Regions from separate parts of the Providencia sp. PROV003 genome, predicted to be linked through region 2. Evidence: predicted binding sites of a transcription regulator. Region 2 holds the regulator's gene; the other holds the start of a gene.

Region 1 (12,582 bases), 590 kb from region 2:
GGGCTCATAACCCGAAGGTCGTTGGTTCAAATCCAGCCCCCGCAACCAATTACTGATTTTATCAGTAAAGTATTAAAAGTAGTCAGCAGTATAAAGATGTAAAAATTCAGTCGCGGGATGGAGCAGCATGGTAGCTCGTCGGGCTCATAACCCGAAGGTCGTTGGTTCAAATCCAGCTCCCGCAACCAATTTTTTACTTCTTCAGTCGCGGGGTGGAGCAGCATGGTAGCTCGTCGGGCTCATAACCCGAAGGTCGTTGGTTCAAATCCAGCCCCCGCAACCAATTCTTTCTTAGTTTCTTTCCTTGAATAGCAAATCACCTTTAGTCTTTATCCTGTATAAACCCTTATTTTTTTATTTATGCAAATAAAAAAGGCGACTCACAAATTAGTTCATCACCTTTATATCAACATATACCTAATAGCTCACTCGATTAGTTACGAATAGCTAGCTCTCCACCATTGCGGAAATAGGCTTTAACCCCTTCAAAAATAGATTCAGCCATTTGTTGCTGGAACTTAGCTGTTTTAAGCTTTCGCTCTTCTTCTAAATTACTAATGAATGCGGTTTCAACTAGAATTGATGGTATTTCAGGCGCTTTAAGTACCGCAAACCCGGCTTGGTCAACTTTGTTCTTATGCAATTTATTGACTTTACCCATGAGTTTTAATACTTCATCACCAAACTTCAAACTATCATTGATCGTTGCCGTTTGGACCAAGTCAAGCATTGTATGGTCAAGATATACATCTCCACTCTTACTTACCCCACCAATTAAGTCAGCTTCATTCTGAGTTTGCGCAAGATAGCGAGCCGTATTACTGGTAGCCCCTTTCGTTGATAAAGCAAAGACAGAGGAACCGCGTGCTGAACGATTAGTAAATGCATCAGCATGAATAGAAACAAATAAATCTGCTTGCATCTTTCTTGCTTTCGCAACACGAACCTTCAACGGAATAAAAACGTCTTCATTTCGTGTCATATAAGCCCGCATTTTAGGGTCTTTATCAATTAATGCTTTTAAACGACGTGCGATTTGCAGGACGACATCTTTTTCTCGCGTTTTATATTTCCCTATCGCACCTGGGTCTTCACCACCGTGTCCCGGGTCTATCATAATAATAATCGGGCGATCCCTTCCCGCCTTCCCTGGTTTTTTAGCTTGAGCTGGCATGTTTTCTTCGAGATCACCTTTATTGTAATCCTCAAGTAATGCCAACAGTGGGTCATCATTGGTATCGACACCTTTGCCCGGATAAAAATCAAGCACTAAACGATGTTTAAATTCACCAACAGGCGTTATCGTAAAGAACTGAGGGCTAACTCTATTTTTTACTTCAAAAACTAAACGAACCGTTTGAGGATCAAACTGCCCTACCCGAACCAACTTCAAATACGGGTCACGAGTTTGGATCTGAGTCCCCATCTGTTTAAGCACATTATTTAACTGCACCCCTTCAAGATCGACAACAATGCGCTCAGGGTTATTAAGCACAAACTGGCGATACTTTAACGGGACGCTGGATTCTAGCGTAACTCGGGTATAGCTTGATGCAGGCCAAATACGCACAGCGATGACGCTGCTATTTGCAGAAAAACCGAATGGGCTGACGCTCAGTAACATAACTGCAGCTGCGCCCTGTATAAAACGGCGCTTCGATGGGCTGTGATCTTGATGACTCATCAATAATTCCGAACCTAGAACTGAGAAATAAAGTGATTTAAGAATAACTGCCAATAGCTTGACCAGAAATAAGCACTCTAACTAATCATTTGTGCTCTGTCATTAAGAATATACAAGACATCTATAGAGTTACCACTATAAGCATAACTTAATCATACCTAGAGAAAATGTTTTTGAGTGACTTTCTGTGTCAATTTTAAGCAATTTAATTTCCGTAGAGTATATATAGTTAAATTTAGAGATATGTAAACGTCAAAAATAAAATTGTTACTTTTTTTATACCATCTTTTACTTGATATTCTGCGCCAAAAAGAATAAAAATACATTATTAGCGAATAAAAATTCATTTAAGAGGGTCGTTATGAAAGAGCGCAGTACCGAATTGGTTGATGAGTTTCGCCATTCGGTCCCTTATATAAACGCCCACCGCGGCAAAACTTTTATTATTATGCTTGGTGGTGAAGCAATTGCCCATGAAAATTTCCCTAGTATTGTCAATGACATAGGGTTATTACATAGTTTAGGCATAAGGATTATCGTCGTTTATGGCGCTCGGCCTCAAATCGAAGATATCCTAGCAGAGCATAACTATGACGCTGTTTATCACAAACATACTCGCGTAACTGATGCCAATACACTTGAATATGTCAAACAAGCCTCAGGAGCTTTACAATTAGATATTACAGCTCGGTTATCCATGAGCTTAGGTAACACTCCGTTACAAGGCGCGCATATTAATGTAGTTAGTGGTAATTTTGTTATTGCTCAACCATTAGGTGTCGATGACGGTATTGATTATTGCCATAGTGGTAGGATACGCCGTATTAATGAAGAAGCGATTAATAACCAACTTGATAACGGTTCCATTGTACTCATTGGCCCTGTTGCCGTTTCTGTTACTGGGGAAAGCTTTAATCTCACCTCAGAAGAGATAGCCACCCAACTCGCTGTAAAAATGAAGGCTGAGAAACTTATCGGTTTTTGCTCTTCGCAAGGGGTTGCTGATAAGAACGGTAATATCCTGTCTGAGTTATTCCCAAATGAAGCGGAAAACCTCATTCAACAGCTGGAATCTGAAGGGGATTATTACTCAGGAACTGTACGCTTTTTACGCGGTGCAGCAAAAGCTTGCCGTCGTGGTGTTCGCCGTAGCCACTTATTGAGCTACCAAGAAAATGGGTCTTTAATCCAAGAGCTGTTCTCCCGCGATGGTATTGGTACCCAAATAGTAATGGAAAGTGCAGAGCAAATCCGCCGCGCAAATATTAACGATATTGGGGGCATTTTAGAACTTATTCGCCCACTCGAGCAGCAAGGCATTTTAGTACGGCGTTCACGTGAGCAGCTTGAAATGGAAATCGACAAATTTACCATTATTGAACGTGATAGCTTGGTGATTGCTTGTGCGGCTCTCTACCCATACCCAGAAGAAAAACTTGGAGAAATGGCATGTGTTGCAGTTCACCCTGACTACCGCAGCTCTGCCAGAGGGGAAGAACTACTTAATCGAGTGGCAGCTCAAGCAAAACAATTTGGCTTAGACAAATTGTTTGTATTAACAACACGCAGCATTCATTGGTTCCAAGAACGTGGCTTTACCCCTGCTGAAATTGAAATGCTACCATTGAAGAAACAAGCATTATATAACTACCAGCGGCGTTCTAAGATTTTAATATTAGATTTAAAAACCCAATCAGATAAATAACTATTTCGACACTATTTGAAACCATAGCTGGTTAATTATCCTCTCCCACCCAAATCATATGGATGTATAATTTGGGTGGGCACTTTTACAACTTTAACTCTAGCTAGGAATAAATTACACAGTTAAGCTATTTGTACAACCCTTGCCTTTTGGCATAATGGGATTGTATCTAAATGGGGTTTTAATGCAGCTTCCATTTCAGCAAAAGAAGTGCCGTAAAAGTAAAATGCTGTTTCTGTTGGCCCATCCCAAACACCATGGATACTACCAATATCTTCAACTGCTTCATCAAGTATGTCAAAGACCTCATTGATATCTCCGTTTTCATAAACCTCATCGGCTAATTCTGTTCCATTAAAATAAATTGCCAGCCCTTCATCTGTACCAAAATCAATCCGGACATCTTCACCATGAATAAATAAACGAGAGCCCTTCGGCGCTAACATTGAAGTAAATAGCTGGATAATTAAGCTGATATTTTCGTCACTAGCATCCGCAATAGCGATTTCTATATCGCATTCTTGTGCCTCACCATTATCATCAAGTGACGTACCACCACCAGTAACATGGATATCTTTCCCCATGATTTTCATGACTTCATCAAATGCATCTTCTAAATCTGCACGCCTAATCGGCTCAAGCCTTGCATTTAATGTTAGGGTTATTGCGGTCATTTCTTGCTGGTTATCCATCTTATTACCTTTAATCTATGGTTATAAATTATTTAAATATAACTGTCACTTAAGTATATCTTAGTCACATTAATTGTATCGCCAAACCACTGCGCCGTTTTGTCGGCGTTTCAATTGCTCGACGTAATACTTTTGGGCTCCCATAAAGGGACAATTCTTTTTTTGCTCGGGTTATTGCGGTATAGACGAGTTCACGTGTAATAACAGGTGAATATACCTGCGGTAACACTAATGCGGTATGAGCAAACTCCGAACCTTGTGATTTATGAACCGTCATCACATAAGCGGTTTCATGCTGTGGTAGACGGTTCGGTTGTATTCCACGAATAGTGCCATCTGGAAATTGAAAGTAAGCTCTCAGGCTATTATTTTCATCAGGTAATATGACACCAATATCCCCATTGAATAAACCTAGTGGACTATCGTTGCGGCTAATCATGATTGGCCGGCCAGCATAGTGTTTATTTAATAAATTATAGGGACGGTTTATTAACCCTTGCCGATGTAATAATTTTTCTAATTTATCATTCAGGCCTACTACCCCAAAAGGGCCTTCCCGTAAAGCGGTTAATAAACGATATTGATTAAACTTTTTTAAAACCTGAGCCGGCGTTTTCTTTGATTTTACAGCCAATAAATAATCTTTATAATTTTCAGAGGCATTTAATAAAATTTGTGCATAATCATCTGCCGTTTCTTGCACATAATTATGCACATCAAAACAGCCTTGCTTTAATAACTTTTGAACACCAAGTACATTTCCCGCATTTACAGCAAAAGCAAGTTTCCCAATTCCTGAATCAGCAGAAAAACGGTAGCTTTTGCGCAATAAACACAAACTATCGCGAATTATCGGACCTGTTGTCGAAGAGTATTGATCGATAGAATAACCCGATATTTCAGAAAGCTGAGCCGCTCGTTCAAGGCTGTAGCCATTATCTGCAAACTGGCAAATATCCCCGAGTACAGCCCCTGCTTCAACAGATGCAAGTTGGTCCTTATCACCAAGAAAAATAAGTTTTGCATTTTCAGGCAGCGACTCAAGTAATTTACCCATCATCGGTAAATCGACCATTGATGCCTCATCAACAATTAAAATGTCTAGCGATAATCGGTTATCTCGGTTATAGCGAAATTTTTGGCTTTCAGGCTGAGCACCAAGTAAACGATGAAGTGTTTTCGCTTGATGTGGTAATAACGCCCTCTCATCATCGGTTAAAGGCATATGTTTCATTGCCTCTCCTAAAGATTCGGTTAACCTTGCAGCCGCTTTACCTGTAGGCGCCGCAAGCTCAATTCTGACCCTATACTCATGCTTAGTTTCCAGTTTAATTAATGCAGCGAGGATACGCGCGACCGTTGTTGTTTTCCCTGTTCCCGGCCCCCCAGAAATTATGGAGACTTTACTCGTCACGGCAACAGCAGCTGCAATTTTCTGCCAATCAATCTCATCTGAGATCGGAAATAAATTATCTAAAACCACCTTGATTTGTTGGTTATTTTTATCATCTATTGGGGTGTTAGAAAAATAATGCGCAACATACTGCTCATATTGCCACATTCGTTGAAAATATAAGTAATCTCCCGACAGAACCAACGGGGACGTTTTATTTTCATTTCCTAACGAAACTGCATTTGCTTGCAGCAAAGTTTGATAAACCGTTTGCTCATCTGGCTGCCCCATTTTGTGCCAAAACTCCGCGGCCAGTTCAGGATGCCGACCTGCAAATAACTTTTCAGGCATGATGTCAGATAACGCTAAGCAAACATGCCCTGCCATCGTTTCCGCACTAAGAATAGCAGTAACCATCAGTAGTATTGGGTTTTCATCCTCTGATAGGCTATAGGCAAATTGCACATCAAGTGGAGTAAAAATACGTTCTTCAATTCCCCGATTAAATAGTGCTTTCATTCAGCACCTCCCCTTGTTGCCTACCTTGAAAAAGGAGATCCAATTCCCCAATAAAAGCTTCTAAAGGCCGATAAAAAAAGACCCCATTATGCGAATTTACCTTATCAATCCCTCTTAAGAATAAGTAATACACACCACCAAAATGCGTTTCGTAATCATAATCAGGTAACCTTTGTTTTAAATAGCGGTGTAGTGCCAAGGAATATAATTGATATTGTAAATCATATCGGTGATCGATCATGGCTTCGGCCATTGCTTCTTGAGTATAAAAGCTAGCATCCTCACCCAGGTAATTTGATTTATAATCAAGAAGATAAAATTTGCCACCCCAAAAAAAAGTCAAATCAATAAACCCTTTTAAAATCCCTTGTACCTTTTCAAAATTCAACGGAGGGCAACGCTGAGATAGCGGGTCATATTGATGGGCAATTTTATCAAAATGATTAGCCGTGAGTTCCGATTCTATAGGGATATAAAATTGCATTTCATCTAACTGATCTTGTGGCTGTAATGCAGATAAACATAAGCCATCATCTGCTAACGGAGCCTGAACAATCGCATTTAACCACTCTTGCAACATAGGTGCCCATTGAATACCAAACCCTGCCGCTTCTAATTTTTCAGTTAACCATTCAACCGAAATTGCTTCAGAGAAATCAATCTCTTCCATCAGAGTATGTAAAAAGGTCCCCGGCAATGCCCCTCTAGGGAATTGATGTGGCGTTAAAAATTCAGCCGAATTTTCACCTTCTTGTTGCTCAACATCAACGCTGACTTCAGTATCCATATTTGGTGCTAGTGAATTTGCAAATTGTAGAGCGGATACCGCTTGCCCGTCTTCTGAATGGCTAGAACCATAACTTAGCCCCGAATAGCTGGTAACACGCCAGTGGTCATCAAAATAGCGAGTGACTTCCCTTGCCGCTAAGTTTTCATCATGATTTGACTCAAGAGTTAAACGTTCAAATTCAGGTACATCAATGACAGTAACATTAATTACATCGTTACTGAGTTCATCGAGCATCTCATTTAACAGTTGGCTATCTCCTGCCTGCCCTTTTTGTATGACGTATCCAAGCGCAGATAAATGTAAGTCCGTTTCACCACTTTTCTTTCTATTCCCTTTAATCAGCGGCGCAACCCCCACACTACAGTGATAGATAGCCCGAGTTAAGGCTACGTATAATAAACGCAAATCTTCAGCTAATCGCTCTTCATCAGCCAAGGCCACGGTATCTTCACCATCAGACAAGTCTAGCCTTGTACCGAAATCTGTTCTGTCGTGATATAACCCTTTGGACTGAGGTAAAAAATTACTGGCAAAAGGTAACCAAACAATTTTGTATTCAAGACCTTTAGATTTATGAATTGTACTAATTTGAACCAGATGTTTATCACTTTCAAGGCGCATTTGTTGCGCATCTGATTGATGGTCTGGGTGTGCAATCTGCTGCGCTAACCATCGAGTAAGTGTGTGCTCACCTTCAAGTTGTAGTGACATTTCTTGCAACAGTTCACCAATATGCATTACATCCATCAATCGGCGTTCGCCATCAATTCCAGATAATAATGTTTCAGCGATATGCCTCTGAGCCATCACCATGCGAAGCATTGGGAGTACACCACGTTTTTGCCACACTTGTGCATAACGAGCGAATTCATCTACTAATTGTTCCCACGCTTTCTCATCGTGATTAAGGTCATCTATTTGCTTTGCTGATAAACCTAATATCCCTGTGGCTAATGCACTACGCAAAACGCGTTCTTTTTCAGGGGATAATACCGCCTGCAATAACCACAACAGATCCCTAGCTTCGGGGGTGGAAAATACGCTTTCCCTATTGGATTGAAAAACAGAAGCTATATTCAGTTGATTTAAAGCATCGCGAATTAATACGGCCTCTCGCCGGCTACGTACCAAGACGGTAATATCTGAAGCTGCAACAGGAGTACACTTACCTTTATTATCAAAATAAGTATCCCCTCGCAGCCCACCTAGTAAATACTGAGCTATTTGTGCCGCACATTGTGACGCTATTGCTTGCTCATATTCCGCGACAGAAACCCCCTCAGCACCCAATTGCCAAAAAGTGAGAGCGTTAACTTCATCACCATTATGGACCAATTTTTTCCCACTATTTTGTGGGGCAAAGTTAACTGGTTGAAAAGGTATTTGATCAAATATGAACGGAGATTCGCAATGACTAAAGATATGGTTAACGGCCTCAACCATACTTTGAGATGAACGGTAATTAGTCTCTAATGTGTAGTGAGCACTAACTTCTTTTTTGGCTTCAATATAAGTAAAAATATCTGCACCACGAAAGGCATAAATAGCCTGTTTAGGGTCACCGATAAAAAGTAAGGCGCTGTTTTCAACACCTTGGTAAATCCGTTGAAAAATACGGTATTGTTGTGCATCTGTATCTTGAAACTCATCAATCATTGCCACAGGAAAACGCAGGCTAATAGCATGAGCTAAAAATTTCCCACTCTCTTGGCTAAGAGCACTATCTAAACGAGTTAATAGGTCATCAAACCCCATTTCTCCCCGATTGTGTTTTTCTCGAGTAATAGTTTGCCTAACTTCAGAAATCGCGAGTGGAATAATAAGGTCTTTAAGTGTTAATGATTGAGAAAGTAGGTTGTCTATATGTTGAAAAACAATATGTTCTGGCCCAGAACCGCTTTTAGATTTTTCATGCAATGTAGTTTGCGAAAAACGAACGAGATCCTTTGGTAACTGATAATCCTCAGTAGGCTCTTGCGTCCACTGAGCTATTTTTGTCAACCAAGAAGGTAAGAAACGGGAACTATAACTTCGTTTATCAACATCAGAATCTGTAATCAGCTTTTCGAAATCAGCGGAATGTTCTAGCCAAGATGCTTTAACTGAATCAATTAATGAGATTAACCGCTGGTGTCGTTCCTCTAGTGTTTCTATTTGTTGAGGCTGATTAATAATAACTGGAATATCACCTTGCAAAAAAGGTTTTATCTCTGTTAACAATGACTCAGGGCTGTTCCACAATGACTGAATGACTTTCGTCATCGAATAATTTAACGGATAAAAATGACGACGCCAGAAATCTGCACAAGCTTGCTTTTGAATTGGAAATTCGTCTTGAACCATTGTTTGCTCAAATAACACACCTGATTCAAATGCATTATGAACCAACATTCTTTGGCAAAAACCATGAATAGTGTAGATAGCAGCTTCATCCATTTGCCTTTCTGCCGCCAATAGCCATTCTTGGGCAAATTCCCTTTGTAAACCCTCGGGAAGTTCACTTAATAGTTCAAGATATTCTGGCTGTGATTCAAAACCAACGCCATTTCTTAAACACACTAAGCGCATTTCATGTATCCGCTGACGAATACGACCGCGTAGCTCATTCGTTGCTGCTTCAGTAAAGGTTACAACTAAAATTTCCTCAACACTCAAAGGCCTAGAGAAAGCATTCGCCCCCCCTAAACCTAATAAAAGACGCAGATAAAGTATACCTATTGTGTATGTTTTACCGGTTCCTGCCGATGCTTCAATTAAACGCTGCCCTTGCAACGGTAATGAAAAAACATTCAGTAATTGGGACCCTATCTGCGCGTTATTCACTCAGCATCTTCCTTTATTGGTAAACTCTTTTGTAATTCTGAAGCTGTTGGGTACAGCCGCCAATTTTTCAATTTAGCGTACCCTGCTTTTCCATCAACACCATGCCCTATAACCTGAGAGCTAAGTGCTAACCCTTTGTGTTTGATAACTGCATCTTCATAGTATTTGATTACCTGTTGTTTAGTCGCAGAACCAAGCGTAGCTATTACTTTTTCTCGAGTATCAAAGCTGAAAATATTACGTGAGAAATCGGAAGAATAGCGACCAACCTCCTCATAGAACGTTTGTGGTGGTTGTTTCATTTCAGTAATCATCGATTGTTTATACTGATTAAACTCATCTGTTGGTAATTTTTTCAACCTTTCCAAGGCATTGGTATAAAATTCCTGATAACGAGTATTCAGGTAGTTCGGCGTTTTAGCATTACTTTGCAATAAAAAGCCAATTCCCCACTGATCGCCCAGGCCCGCTTTAAAAGCAAACACGGCATAACCAAGCTGTTCGTTTGTCCTCAGTTGGTCATAAAACCAAGGTTGGATCACCTTCGCGAGAATGCCACCAAAAACAGCGCCATCAATGCGATTATAACCATCTGGAATAAAGATCTCCGCTAATGCATTATCGGAGCTATTCCCTTGTTTATGAAAATCAGCTAAATAGCTTTTATCAATAACAACGATATCCCCACGCCACCAGTTTGTTCCTTCGCTTTTGAGTAGCTGTTGAGCATCTTTAATGGTCTCAATACTTTTTTCTTCCGTGATATTACCGAAAACAAGTGCTTGTAATGCAGCACTCTTAACCAGCATCTCACGATAATCAGTAATTTCTTTAAGCGTAATTTTATCTAATTCAGCAAGACGCTGTTCTTGCTCAAAATATGGTACGCTATTGATGCGCTGCAGGGGCTGCATTGCCAGTTCATAAGCTTTAGCATTGTTAGCAACCGCAATTTGCTCTTTGTACCAAGATTTTGCTTGAGCTAATTCCTGCTCAGTCGGTTCAAAGCTAAGATACAGCTTAGTCATTGACAAAAAGAGTTCAGGTAGGTGTTGCGTATAGCCACTTGCATTTAACTGCAATCCAACGCCCTGAGAAACAGAGACAGACATACCTGCAACAGACGCCTGATATTGCAGTTCATCCATTTTTAATGATGAAATATATTGCAACAAGGCCCCTGTAACTTGTTCTTTAGCATCCTTGTCACCTTGGTTTGAGCGTAATGATAAGGTAATGCTCGCTTTGGGTTCATCTGCAAAATATTGACTTGGCATATATAAAACACGCGTATTCCCATCCTGATAAATAAACTCAGGGTGTTTATAGGCTTTATCTGTTTTTATTAGCGTCAATTTATCCGCAATATATGGGTTTAAAACCGGTAATTTAAAACCCATTTTAGATTCTAAATTAGACCAATGATTAAATTGTTTTTGTGTGATTTTATCAACTTGATAAGGCGCATCAACAAAGTAAGCCTTTTTGTTACTAGGCTCATCCGGGCCAATAAACCAAACTCGTGCATTTTGTGCAGTTAACTCCGATAAGCGTTGTTTAATCGCTTCTGGATCATATTTGTCTGCAATATAGTCTGAATCAAGAACATGTTTAACTGGAACATCAATCATCTGGTCAGAGAGCCATTCAATATAATTCATATCCCTTACAATCGACCCATACTTAAATGACAAATTGAGCACGTTTGCTATTTCGTCAAAGTAATTTTTATTGACCCCCTCTTTCTTGATCAGATCAAGATAGGCAAAAATAGCGGCAATAATTTCGTCTCTGTTCTCTAAGCCTTTATCAGTCAATGTGACATATATGGAAAAAGAACCATAATTTCTATCTGCATTTGGTGAGGCTGATGCACTAATACCCTCAGCAAAGCCTTGTGATATCAACCAGTCCGCTAATGTCCCAGGGCTTCTATTCCCGATCAAGTAACTAATATAGCTATCACTTTTGCTACGAAAGTCTGCCATATTATTTTTGATGCTAAATTCAATTTGTAGCGCTTTTTGTGGTTGTGCGGGGACATAATGAATAATGATGCCCTTTTCTTTATCTGTTACTGCTGGAATATCAAGAACCGGTACGCTCGCATTAAAATTAGGGATACGACCAAATGTGTCTTGGGCAATTTTAGCTAATGATTCAATAGATTGATCACCGTAAAGAACACCATTCATTAAATTTGCAGAATAATAGTGCTTATAAAAGCCCACTAATTCGTCTTGTAATTTACTATTCGCTTTATCTTTTAATGTATCAAGATTCCCCCCAGAAAAGCGTGAATTTGGGTGTTGGGGATTTAATGTTTCCGAGCGCACTTGCCATAGACGCATGCCATCACGAGAACGCGCCATTGTAAGCTCTGCATTGACCGCATTACGTTCTCTATCGGCATTTATAGGGTCTAAAAGTGGTTCTGCTAAAGCATTAGCTAGTCTATCTGTCGCTTCCTGCAATGCCCCATTTTCAACTTCAAAATAATACGCAGTACGGTGAGGTGCGGTACTCGCATTGTGGCTGCCACCATGCTTTTGTAAAAACTCCGAGAAACTACTTGGCTCTGGGTATTTTTTAGACCCCATTAAGACCATGTGCTCTAAATAATGAGCTAGCCCTAACTGGCTATCTGGGTTTTCAATACTACCAACAGGTATCGATACAGCAGCTAGCGATTTCGTTGCTTTGGCATCTGAAACCAACAAGACAGTCATGTCATTGCTTAGTTTTATTGCTTTATATTCCCTAGGATCACTTTCACTCTTATTAATCGTTTCTGGTAGTAATTCCCAGAGTGGTTGCGCTGCTAATGCACTACCACACACCAAGATGGTGAATAATAAGAACAAATGAGCGATTTTTTTGGATAAATGTTGCATCCTATGGTGCTCTCCCGTTATTTCAAGTATTTTGTCATCGGCAATAAGAACCGCTGAGTGTTTAATAAAAGCGATTGGATCA
Region 2 (12,582 bases):
TTCTGCTTTTGCCGAGTTTGGAACAAGGCGGCGTAGTTTCCAATCACCTTCAACCAAGGCTGCCTGATTATGTAATTCCATGGCAAATGAATAGCGGGTTTTAACGGGGATATCTTGGGTAAAATGTTGTTTAAAGCTAACTCCTCTAATGGGGACTGGGTTGATATTTTTAATTTTTTTATTGGGGTCAATATTGGCAAATTCATATAAGGTTGGCGCGATGTCATAAACGGCCATAGGGGTATTATCAATACTACCCGCTTTATGGATACCAAGGCCTTTGATAATGAAATTGGTATTAATGCCACCCTGTGCGCTAGTAGTTTTATGGTAATTGGCATACGGAGCATTGCTAACATTAGCCCAATGAGGGCCTGCTGAAATAAATGAATTTTTACGGCCTAAGTTTTCGTAGCTATTATCAAATTGCGTCCAAAATGCAGGGTCGCCCTCGTAATAAAAGCCTTGAGCAGGGTTAGCTCCATTATCAGTGGCAAAAATAATGATGGTGTTTTTATCTCGCCCAGTTTCTTTTAGCGTCTGGAATACATTGCCAATTTGCTCATCCATATTAGCTATCATGGCGGCGTAGACTTGCATGGTTTTAGCGGTATAGCGTTTTTCTTCGGGGGTGAGTTGTTCCCATTCTTTATCTAAATCAAGGTGAGGCATCGGCGTTTTATCTGTAATAATCCCGATTTTTTTTAATCGGTTGATTCTCTGCCGGTAAATTTTCCCATAGCCTTCATCATATTGACCGTCAAAACGCTGGGTCCAGTCATCTGGTGCTTGTAGGGGGTCATGGGGAGCCGTGAAGGCTAAATAAGCAAAAATGGGCTGTTCACTGGGTGTTTCTTTGATCCATTTTTCAAGTTGTTGTGCATAAGCTTCGCTGGAGTAAAAATTCGCAGGTAAAGCGGTTTTCTTACCATTTAACGTGTAATAGGTATGGAAACTTTCAACGGTACCAAGAGGAACTGCATCATCAAAATGGCTAGTGCCACCTCCCATAAAGGCAAAAGCTTGGTTAAAACCCCTATCGGTTGGCTTGGAGCCAGAACTGTAGCCTAAGTGCCATTTCCCTGACATCAGTGTGTTATAGCCAGCATCTTGGAAACGCTCGGCCATGGTAACAACGCGATCAGTTAGCCGTAATTCATAGCCTGGTTCACCGACTGTATTTTCGTACCACCACATTCCACCGATACCAGCTTGCTGATTGGTGGCGCCAGTGAGTAGCATGGAACGTGCAGGTGCAGACATTGGTGAGGTGTAATACTGGCTCATTCTGACACCTTGTTCTGCCATTGTTTGTAAATTAGGTGTCGGGATCTCACCGCCAAAAGGACTGATATCGGAATACCCCATATCGTCGGCGATAATGATTAAAATATTAGGTTTTTCAAGGGGGGCGCTGTAAGCAAAGTTTGATATTGCACTGCTTAATGCAACGGCTAATAGTGTTTTTTTGATCATTCCACGGCCTCAATTGTTGATAAATTGTTTCATTAACATTAAATATTGTTGCTATGGATGACTATCGTTCTTTGGAATTATATCTATGGTATAAATGAAAGCTTAATTAACACTCAAGGAAGGCACAGAAATAGGGCATTGTGTGACAGCTAAGCTCAACGTGATTGGGGCATTCATTTCTTTTTTGAGACTGCCCATATAACAATCTAATGAATCTGTAAAAAGATGGAATAAGCAACCTACAGCGACAGCCTTGAGCTTCCATGAAGGCATAAATAATAACACCACATAAGCAATAGCAGCCCAAAGGGAATGAAGAGGATGAAAGCCAATACCGCAACGCTCAGGGTCGAAAATTGGATCTGCTAATAGGTGGTCTAAATCGATAGCCATAGTCGCTATCATGATTAACGCTGCGATCTTCCAATTTTTTCGCCAAAATAAATAAGCAAATAGAATTGGCATCAAAAAATGGAAACCATAATGTACGAGGTTACGGAAAATGTCGAATAACACAGCGAAGTCCCAAAGCAGTTAGGGGGCAGAAAAAACAGAGGGAAATAAGACTTCCCTCTTCATATCAATGAATATCGATAAAATTATAATTCTTGTTCAAACAACGCTAAGATAGCTTCATACAGTTCTTGCGTTGTGAAGTTATTTGCAGGCGTAGAGAAAATCGTGTCATCTCCCGCGATACTGCCTAAAATCCCCTCCGCTTTCCCCAAAGAGTCTAGTAAACGTGCAATAAGTTGTGCGGCACCTGGGCTAGTTCTAATGACGACAACTGAAGGGTTATAGTCAATATCCAACACCAAATTTTTGAGAGGGCTGGTAGCAGTAGGAACACCGGGCTCTGTCGGTAGGCAATACACCATTTCCATTTTTGCATTACGGGTGCGAACCGCACCAAATTTTGTCAGCATTCTGGAAATTTTTGATTGATTGATGTTTTCGAAGCCTTCTTCTTGGAGAGCTGTGACAATTTCAGCTTGTGAGCTGAATTTCTCTTCTTTCAATAGGGCTTTAAAAGCCTTAACCAAGTCTTCTTGTTTAGACGGAGTGCGCATAATTAACCCATTCTTCGGCATTAAACTGAGTTGTATTATCCGTAAAAGTGCATTTTTATGCAACAAAATTGCGTTATGATGATTTTATAAACAGTATTCAATGTGCCCTTGAGTTAAAGAGCCATGGAGAGGTTAATGATAAACATTAATTTATCTTGTTTGCCCATAGTTAAGCGTCAGCATAATAGGCTAATGAACTTACGCAATAAATATTGTAAAATTATTGTTAATAAAAATGATTTTGTTTGAATAATAAACAGTAAAAACAACTTATTGTGCGAAAATCAATAGTAAGAAAAACTATTTGTTAAAAAAGTGCCCGTTATCTCATTAACAGATAAGGAATTTGTTTAGAATACTGGCAATTAGTAGACAAGTTCTCTAGCGTTAAACTCTCTCTCTATCTGTTAACAAATTGTTTTTTATACGTAATGTGTTAAGTGTATAACAAATAAAGTGATATCTTTTTAAAGTACAAATTAAGGAGTTTCAGAATGAAAGTTGCAGTCCTAGGTGCAGCAGGTGGTATCGGTCAGGCTCTAGCCCTTCTTCTCAAAAACCAGCTCCCAGCAGGTTCAGAACTCTCCCTCTACGACATCGCACCAGTAACGCCAGGTGTTGCTGCTGACTTAAGCCACATCCCTACTGATGTTAAAGTAACAGGTTTTGCTGGTGAAGATGCAAAACCGGCGCTAAAAGGTGCTGATATTGTTCTTATTTCAGCGGGTGTTGCGCGTAAACCAGGCATGGATCGCTCTGACCTGTTTAATATTAACGCGGGTATTGTTCGTAATCTGGTCCAACAAATCGCTGAAACTTGCCCGAAAGCGTTAATTGGTATTATTACTAACCCTGTGAATACTACAGTTGCAATTGCAGCAGAAGTACTGAAAAAAGCAGGTGTTTACGACAAGAATCGTTTATTCGGTGTGACAACACTGGATATTATTCGTTCTAATACTTTTGTTGCTGAATTAAAAGGCAAAAATGTCAATGACATCGAAGTTCCTGTAATCGGCGGTCACTCAGGAGTGACAATTCTTCCTTTATTATCACAAATTGAAGGTGTTAGCTTCACTGACGAAGAAGTTGCAGCTCTGACTAAGCGTATCCAAAATGCAGGTACAGAAGTTGTTGAAGCTAAAGCCGGTGGCGGGTCAGCGACTCTGTCTATGGGCCAAGCAGCAGCACGCTTAGGCTTATCTTTAATTCGCGGCCTACAAGGCGAAAGCAATATTGTTGAATGTGTTTACACCGAAGGTGATGGTGAGCACGCACGCTTCTTCGCACAACCAGTTGTTTTAGGTAAAAATGGTATCGAAAAACACTTACCAGTGGGTAAATTAAGTGCGTTTGAAGAAAATGCGCTAAAAGAAATGTTAAGTGTATTAAAAGCAGACATTGAGTTAGGCGAAAAATTTATTAACGGCTAATGCCAATTAATTTTTTCTAACTAAAAAAAGGTTGAGTTCAAGTCTATAGAACTCAACCTTTTTATTTTTTGTCACGCCACGCCACGGTATTCTTCACCTCATGTACTGACTCCAATGAAGATCTATGAGTACTTATTTCCCATAGTAATGGATGCAAAATAGACGCCAGCCAATATTGTATAGGGGCTAATTGTTTTACTCATTTATAATCGATGATGTAAGCAAGTGGTTTTTGGCTGCTTAATGATATGGGGCATCTTATTGTTAGTTAATGGGCTGTAGGGGAAATATTGAGATTGCAAATCGAGTGAAGAAATATAGATGACTTAATATAACGCCCCATCAATAAGGTTTTTGGGTTTAGATAAAAATTGTCTCAACTTAATCAATTAGTATTAATCAGTTAGTATAAGAATATAAAGCCACCGATAATAACTCATAACAATGGCTTTATATTCATTATTTTTTTAGCTTTCTACTTGTGTTTTATCTCTGACTTTCCTTTCTAATAAGTTCCCCGAGATAGGGTCATAATACCGACTAGGCCAAATTTCAGAAGGATGGATACCTAAAAAATTGGCAATGATCCATTCCCCTTTAGGCCAAGGGCGTGATAGTGCATTCGCTAACGTAGAAGAGCTAAGACCTGCCTCTCTAGAAATAGCGGCCAGAGTTGTTCCACGCTTACGTAAAGCGGCGATGATGTCTGCTGGATGCCAGTCCGACTTCCGTAAAATCATTTTTTAGTCCTTTTTTCGCTCAGAATAATGTAGAGTTAATGGTACGAGTAACGGGAAACTGTGATACATTCAGTACAAACTCCCTGTTATTGGAAATAAAATAACAGAAATTTCCCAAAATAATTTCCAGTTTTTTCTAAAAACTTCATTTTATGAAACTGTCGGGGTTTTTGTGAAACTAAATAGAAAGTCAGTGTTAATAATTGTGAATTAGGATAAAACTTTGAAATTAAAACTAACTCTTTCGAGTTAGTAGTGGAAATGGCGTATTTAATGTTATCCGTTACTTGTATTAGTAATATATATAAATTACTCAATAAAATTAGTTAAATTATTAGCGAGTAAATCATTTAATTATCTGTTATTAAAAGAAATTAGAATACTAATAACAAATATTATTTGTATATTATTATTTGCAGTTATAAATAAAATGAATGAGTTAATGTTTTTAAGAAAATATAGATAGTTTTCAGCAACTAGAAATAAATTGTCATCATGACTAGGAGGGTCAGCATGTACAAGGAATGGCTAACTGCAAAGGAGTTGGTCGGGTTGCAAGGGCTTCCCATGACGACTCAAGGCATAAATGCGATGGCAAGGCGAGAAAATTGGGTCAGCCGTAAAAGGCGGGGGATTCAAGGAAAAGCGTTGGAATATCATATTAGTTCTTTGCCTATCGATATTTTTGAAAGCCAGTTTGTGAATGAAACTTCTGCACCTTATCAAGTCAAACGAAATGATAATTCGTTTATTTGGCAGGAGGCATATAACCAGCTTTCTAACGAGGAGCGTGACATTATTTTGACATTCATTATGCGTGAAGGGGCTTTAGCACTAATCGATTTAATTAATAATAAATAGTTTACAAATACTTAAGATGCAAATAATTAGTATATAAAAATAATATTATATTGAGTCTAAAATTTTTTTAACAGTTGACGATTTGGTAAAGCTGCAACAGCAGGTTTCATAATATAAGCGTGAAAGTGAAAATATGAAAAAATTGTGGTTCACTGCAAAAGAATTAGCAGGGCTAGAAGGTCTCCCTACATCGCCTCAGGGGGTAAACCTAATGGCAAGACGAGAAGGCTGGAAGCATCGTCGCAAACGGGGCGTTCAAGGTAAGGCTGTTGAATATTATGTAGAGAGCTTACCTGATGAAATTCAAGGGCAACTCAGTTTATGTGAGCCATCGGTGACTTACCAAAGCCAAAGAATAGATGCACTGCAAATTTGGTCAGAAGCCTATTACCAATTGACGGAGGCTGAACGCAATAAAATTGTCAAACATATCTTGCGTTACGGCTTATCATCACTTCTTGCTCAAATTGGTGAAGAAGAGAAAGAGGAAAAATAACTCCTCTTTCTCGCATCGCATGAGTGAATCTTAGGAATGGCGTTGTATGGCAATGTGCGCTAGGCCAATTAATGCTTCTTTATAGATAGAATCATCAATAACATCTAGCATATCAATGGCTTTTTGTGCCTCTTCTTGTGCGCGGGCATAGGTATACTCAAGGGAGCCACAACGTTTCATCGTTGCGAGGACGGTATCTAATAAGTGGCGTCCATTGCCTTGCTCGATCGCTTGGCGGATCAAAGCAGATTCTTCTTCATTACCATGTTGCATGGCGTGAAGAAGAGGGAGCGTTGGTTTACCCTCATCAAGATCGTCACCTGTATTTTTACCTAATTGCGCATTATCTGCATCGTAATCCAAAAGATCATCAATGAGTTGAAATGCCGTACCAATATAACGACCATAATCTTGCAAGGCTTTTTCTTGCTCTGGCGTCGCATTGGCTAAAATAGCAGAAGCATGAGCTGCAGCTTCAAATAAACGCGCCGTTTTACTGTAGATCACTTGCATGTAGTTTTCTTCAGTAATATTGGGATCGTTACAGTTCATCAACTGTAATACTTCCCCTTCGGCGATCACATTAGTCGCTTCAGACATCAGCTTTAACACCCGCATTGAATCAAGATCTGTCATCATCTGGAAGGATCGAGTGTAAATAAAATCACCGACAAGAACACTTGCCGCATTACCAAAAACGGCATTAGCGGTTTGTTTTCCACGACGCATATCGGATTCATCGACAACATCATCATGCAATAACGTTGCGGTATGAATGAACTCGATCAAGGCTGCGACTTGGGTATGCTTATGACCAGAATAGCCGAGTGCTCGCCCTGCAAGCACAGCGATCATTGGCCGGATCCTTTTGCCACCACCACTGACAATGTAATAACCAAGTTGGTTAATTAGCGCAACATCTGAATTCAATTGACTGAGAATAGCCTCGTTTACCGCAGACATATCTTCAGTTGTTAGTTCAATAATAGATTCTAAATTCATCGTAATTTATTCATATTATTAGTTTTTGGTTCATTCCCTGAATAAAAAATTGGGAGACCGATATAACAGTTATGGTATTAGCATAACATTATTAATAATAAGATTATCAGGTGTGATGCAAAAAATGTTTAAATAAGTAACAATTGAAGCAATAAGCGTGAAATCAATGCTCAAAAACGGTTATTGAGAAAAAAGTCGTATTTTTTGTCATCTAACCGCATTATAGGCTTGTGTTCTGATGCTTTTTTGCGTAGAATTCGCGCCCTATTGTGAATATTTTATAGCGTGCTCTGGAATTGAGATATTTAACGGGTACGCGGAAAGCGGAGTTAATATGTACGCGGTTTTCCAAAGTGGTGGTAAACAACACCGAGTTAGCGAAGGTCAAACTGTCCGCCTAGAAAAGCTGGACATCGCAACAGGTGAAACTGTTGAATTTGATCAAGTTCTGATGGTTGCTAATGGCGATGAGATCCAAATCGGCGCTCCTGTCGTTGAAGGCGTTAAAGTGAAAGCGGAAGTTGTTGCACACGGCCGTGGCGAAAAAGTAAAAATCGTCAAGTTCCGTCGTCGTAAACATAGCCGTAAACAACAGGGTCATCGTCAGTGGTTCACTGATGTTAAGATCACTGTCATCGCTTAAGATTTAGGAGAGCAGATTAATGGCACACAAAAAGGCTGGTGGTTCGACTCGTAACGGTCGTGACTCAGAAGCAAAACGTTTAGGTGTTAAACGTTTTGGTGGTGAAGCTGTATTAGCAGGTAGCATCATCGTTCGTCAACGTGGTACTAAGTTCCACGCAGGTAACAACGTAGGTTGTGGCCGTGACCACACTCTATTCGCATTAGCGGATGGTAAAGTTAAATTTGAAGTTAAAGGTCCAAACAATCGTAAATTTATCAGCATCGAAGCTGAATAAGTTTTCTGATCTTTAATTCAGAATTAAAGCCCTGCAAAAAACTTTTGCGGGGCTTTTTATATTCAGGCATTTTGTTTCTAATGAAGTGCACTCGTATTAAAAAATACGCCATCTCTGAGTAAAACAGCCATCCAGCGTTATATGGCTCAGAAACGGAGAGAGAATTATGAAATTTGTAGATGAAGCCAAAATATTAGTCGTGGCAGGAGATGGTGGCAATGGTTGTGTCAGCTTCCGCCGTGAAAAATACATTCCGAAAGGGGGACCTGACGGAGGTGATGGTGGTGATGGTGGTGATGTTTACTTGCAAGCAGATGAAAACCTCAACACCCTGATCGACTATCGCTTTGAAAAATCATTTCGTGCAGAACGTGGGCAAAATGGTCAAAGTCGTGAGTGTACCGGTAAGCGTGGTCAAGATATCACAGTTAAAGTCCCTGTAGGAACGCGTGTACGCGACTTAGGCACTAATGAAATCCTTTGTGACATGACCCGCCATGAACAGCGCCATATGGTTGCTAAAGGCGGCTTTCATGGCCTTGGGAATACACGTTTTAAATCTTCAGTAAATCGAGCTCCACGTCAACGTACTATGGGGACGAAGGGCGAAACTCGCGAAATACTGTTAGAACTGATGCTATTAGCTGACGTAGGCATGTTGGGTATGCCAAACGCAGGTAAATCAACATTTATACGTTCTGTATCAGCCGCTAAGCCAAAAGTAGCTGATTATCCATTCACAACTTTAGTGCCAAGCCTAGGTGTGGTGCGTATGGATAACGAACAAAGTTTTGTGGTCGCGGATATTCCTGGGTTGATCGAAGGCGCTGCAGAAGGAGCAGGTCTTGGGATCCAATTCCTGAAACACTTAGAACGTTGTCGTGTTTTATTACACTTGATCGACATCTGTCCTATTGATGAATCAGATCCTGTCGAAAATGCCAAGATCATCATCAGTGAACTAGAAAAATACAGTGAAAAACTGGCTGCGAAGCCTCGCTGGTTAGTCTTTAATAAGATCGATATCTTAGGTGAAGAAGAATCCGTACAACGCGCAGCAGAAATTGCTAAAGCAATGGGTTGGGAAGATAAATATTACATGATATCAGCAGTTAACCATGAAGGTGTAAAAGCACTTTGTTGGGACATCATGGAATTTATGAATACTCAGCCACGCGATATGGCAACCACTGAAGATGCTCCGCAACCAGAAAAAGTCGAGTTCATGTGGGATGATTATCACAAAGAACAGCTTTCTGGCGCTGAAGATATTGATGATGACTGGGATGACGATTGGGATGAAGATGACGACGAAGGCGTCGAAATCATTTACCAGAAATAGTTATCGTTGAGACATAAAAAAGGCGCAAAGGCGCCTTTTTTAATTACCAAATTTTGATTGATCAATTTTTCTGGTACAGATCTTTATACAAACGGCTTTCGAAGCGCACTAACGGTACACGACGACTGCGTTGTTGGCTCTGTGGTACGGCATAAGCAGAAATAAACTGTACAAATGCTACGCGTTGCCCACTGGCTGTTGTAATAAAGCCGGCTAGGTTATAAACCCCCTGTAATGCACCTGTTTTGGCAGACACTTTCCCATTAACGCCCGCCTCATCAAAACCACCACGATAGCGTAATGTCCCATCATGACCTGCTAAGGGGAGCATAGAGATAAAATCGAGCTGTTGATCGTTTTTAGCGACAAACTGCAAAACTTCCATCATCGTTGCCGGGGTGATTAAATTATGGCGTGATAACCCTGAGCCATCGACCATGACAGTATTGCCAAGATCGATCCCCGCTTTTTGTTTCAAAACTTGCCTTACGGCATCAGACCCTGAGCGCCATGTTCCTGGAACACCATAATATTCGCGACCAATGGTACGAAAAACAGTGTCGGCAATCATGTTATCGGATTTCTTTAACATTACTTTCAATAAGTCATGTAAGGGCTTAGATTCTGTTTTGACTAACACTTGTGATTGAGCTGTTGGCTGAGTCCGTTTTTTTATATGACCGACTAATTCGATGCCTGCGGTAGTGAGCTCATTTTTGACAATTGCCCCTGAGTAGCTAGCTCCATTTTGCACCGCAAAAGCGAGAGGTAAGGGGTCACTACGTTGAGTAAGGCAACCTGTTAAAGTATAGCGATTTAACTCACCGGGTACGACGTCAAGTTCGCAATAACGGGCTTCGGGAGAGCCTTTTGCCAATGTTTTGACTTCACTGAACATGTTAACAGGATAAAAACTAGCTGTTTTGATAAAGGCAAAATCACCTGCTTTTTCAGCAGGGTATAGGGATACAGAAAAACAATTGCGGTCGATAATAGCGGCGGCAGGTGGCGCACTGAAGCATTGGGTCATATCATTCCATACCCAGCCAGGTGCTTTATCGTGGCTGGTAAATGCGGAAATATCGACGATCAAATCCCCATCAATTTTTTCGATCCCTAGCTGTTTTAACGCATTTGCCATGTTCCGAATTTGCTGGCGAGTTAACGTTGGGTCACCACTGAAGCGGATGACTAAGTCACCTGTCAGTGTATTGTTGCTCAGTTTTGCACTCGTTTCAAAATTGGTAACAAAACGGTAATCTGGCCCCAATTGCAACAATGCTGCAAGTGCCGTCACCACTTTTTGGGTGCTCGCTGGAAGAGCCATTTGCTGGGCGTTATAATCAATTAATGGGGTATTACTTCCCACCGTTTGCGCGACCAGAGCAAGGTTAGTGCCGTCAGGTAGATACTGCTTGTATTCATCAATTGGGATCGCCAAAGCTTGGCTACTGGCTAGGGTGATCCCTAAAGTGATTATCCATTTTCTGGTTAAAGTTAATAATGACATATATTTCACGCATTAGGGTGGACATACAGCACATACTAAAGTGTAATGCCTAATAAAGTAAACGGTGACCCGCTATTAAGTCTCAGTTAAAATAGCGTACATTATGATAAGATAAATGAGTACATAAGTCTGATTGAGTTTTTTTTACCTAGAACACCCCCCTGTTATACAGAGGTGTTCGGTGTGCTGTTGTTACAAAATCAGGAAGATACTTATTTTTAGATAGGATTGAACCGAGGTATTTATTAATGAAACAGATCCCGATGACAGTACTTGGTGCGGACAAACTAAGAGAGGAACTGGAGTTCCTGAAATCTGTTCGCCGCCCAGAAATTATCGCCGCAATTGCTGATGCGCGGGAGCACGGTGATTTAAAAGAAAATGCAGAATATCATGCGGCTCGTGAGCAGCAGGGCTTCTGTGAAGGCCGTATCCAAGAAATCGAAGGTAAACTTTCTCACGCACAAGTGATTGATGTAACCAAAATGGTTAATAACGGTCGAGTGATCTTTGGCGCAACAGTGACAGTATTAAATGTTGATACCGACGAAGAGCTAACGTATCGTATTGTTGGTGATGATGAGGCTGATATTAAAGTTAATCTGATTTCAGTCAATTCACCAATAGCACGTGGTTTAGTCGGTAAAGAGGTTGACGATGTCGTCTCAATCAAAACCCCAGGTGGGGATGTAGAGTTCGAAATTCTTAAAGTTGAGTATATCTGATTCCTATTTTACTGAATTGGTTATATTATTTCCCCGGATTTAAAGAAAAAGGCCGCAGGCGGCCTTTTTCAACATATAAAACATGCTTTCAATGGCATTTTTATATAAATGATGGGTTATTATTTAGGTAAAATGATTTTGCGATCCGCCGAAGGGCGGTAAATAACAAGAATTTTACCAATGATTTGTACATTTACTGCACCAGTTTCGCGAACAATCGCATCAGCGATCAAATTTTTAGTATCACGGTCTTCGCCTGCGATTTTGACTTTGATAAGCTCATGATGCGCTAGTGAGAGTTCAATCTCAGCTAAGACACCTTCGGTTAAACCGTTGTTGCCAATCATAACGACAGGGTTTAAGTGATGAGCGAGACTTTTTAGGTGCTGAATTTGTTTTTTATTAAGATTCATCGATTTTTTGCTTGGTTAGTATTGAAAATGGCTTATTCTACCGCCATCTGATATCTATCACCATCAATTATATCTGTTCGATGGTAAAGAAGCAGCAACATAGGTGTAGATCTTTTAGTATAGTTGGAAGACACAATGGCCAATAAAAAACGTTCGGCAAGCTCAAGTCGCTGGTTGCAAGAACATTTTAGTGATAAATATGTTCAGCAAGCACAAAAAAAAGGGCTACGCTCACGTGCATGGTTTAAACTGGAGGAAATCCAGCAAGGTGATAAAATATTTAAACCAGGTATGACCGTTGTTGATTTAGGAGCAGCCCCTGGTGGTTGGTCACAATATGTTGTCAGCCAAATAGGTCATAATGGGCGTGTTATTGCTTGTGACTTATTACCGATGGACCCAATCGTTGGCGTTGATTTCCTTCAAGGGGATTTTCGTGACGAGGCAGTGCTCGCCGCTTTGCTAGAACGAGTAGGCGACAAAAAAGTACAGGTGGTCATGTCAGATATGGCCCCAAATATGAGTGGGACACCTGCGGTCGATATTCCTCGCTCTATGTATCTGGTTGAATTAGCATTGGATATGTGCCGTGCT

What was found. Region 2 encodes ArgR, which controls arginine synthesis, uptake and breakdown. Its sites were predicted from a motif close to ANTGAATAAAAATACANT; they were not measured.
Positions count from the first base shown of each region.
Region 1: the regulator ArgR is predicted to act here: its motif matches at 1,994-2,011, upstream of argA (amino-acid N-acetyltransferase).

Region 1 covers NZ_CP096369.1:1,718,828-1,731,409, reverse strand. The annotation lists tRNA gene M1F14_RS07940 (tRNA-Met) at 1-48, shown strand, start outside; tRNA gene M1F14_RS07935 (tRNA-Met) at 112-188, shown strand; tRNA gene M1F14_RS07930 (tRNA-Met) at 207-283, shown strand; gene amiC (N-acetylmuramoyl-L-alanine amidase AmiC) at 434-1,684, opposite strand; gene argA (amino-acid N-acetyltransferase) at 2,046-3,389, shown strand; gene M1F14_RS07915 (hypothetical protein) at 3,512-4,081, opposite strand; gene recD (exodeoxyribonuclease V subunit alpha) at 4,146-5,993, opposite strand; gene recB (exodeoxyribonuclease V subunit beta) at 5,977-9,606, opposite strand; gene ptrA (pitrilysin) at 9,603-12,500, opposite strand; gene recC (exodeoxyribonuclease V subunit gamma) at 12,518-12,582, opposite strand, start outside.
Region 2 covers NZ_CP096369.1:1,125,162-1,137,743, forward strand. The annotation lists gene M1F14_RS05085 (arylsulfatase) at 1-1,473, opposite strand, end outside; gene M1F14_RS05090 (DUF6122 family protein) at 1,579-1,992, opposite strand; gene argR (transcriptional regulator ArgR) at 2,076-2,546, opposite strand; gene mdh (malate dehydrogenase) at 3,041-3,979, shown strand; gene M1F14_RS05105 (helix-turn-helix transcriptional regulator) at 4,447-4,719, opposite strand; gene M1F14_RS05110 (DNA-binding protein) at 5,233-5,580, shown strand; gene M1F14_RS05115 (DNA-binding protein) at 5,714-6,076, shown strand; gene ispB (octaprenyl diphosphate synthase) at 6,107-7,078, opposite strand; gene rplU (50S ribosomal protein L21) at 7,413-7,721, shown strand; gene rpmA (50S ribosomal protein L27) at 7,741-7,998, shown strand; gene cgtA (Obg family GTPase CgtA) at 8,165-9,340, shown strand; gene dacB (serine-type D-Ala-D-Ala carboxypeptidase) at 9,402-10,850, opposite strand; gene greA (transcription elongation factor GreA) at 11,099-11,575, shown strand; gene yhbY (ribosome assembly RNA-binding protein YhbY) at 11,695-11,988, opposite strand; gene rlmE (23S rRNA (uridine(2552)-2'-O)-methyltransferase RlmE) at 12,124-12,582, shown strand, end outside.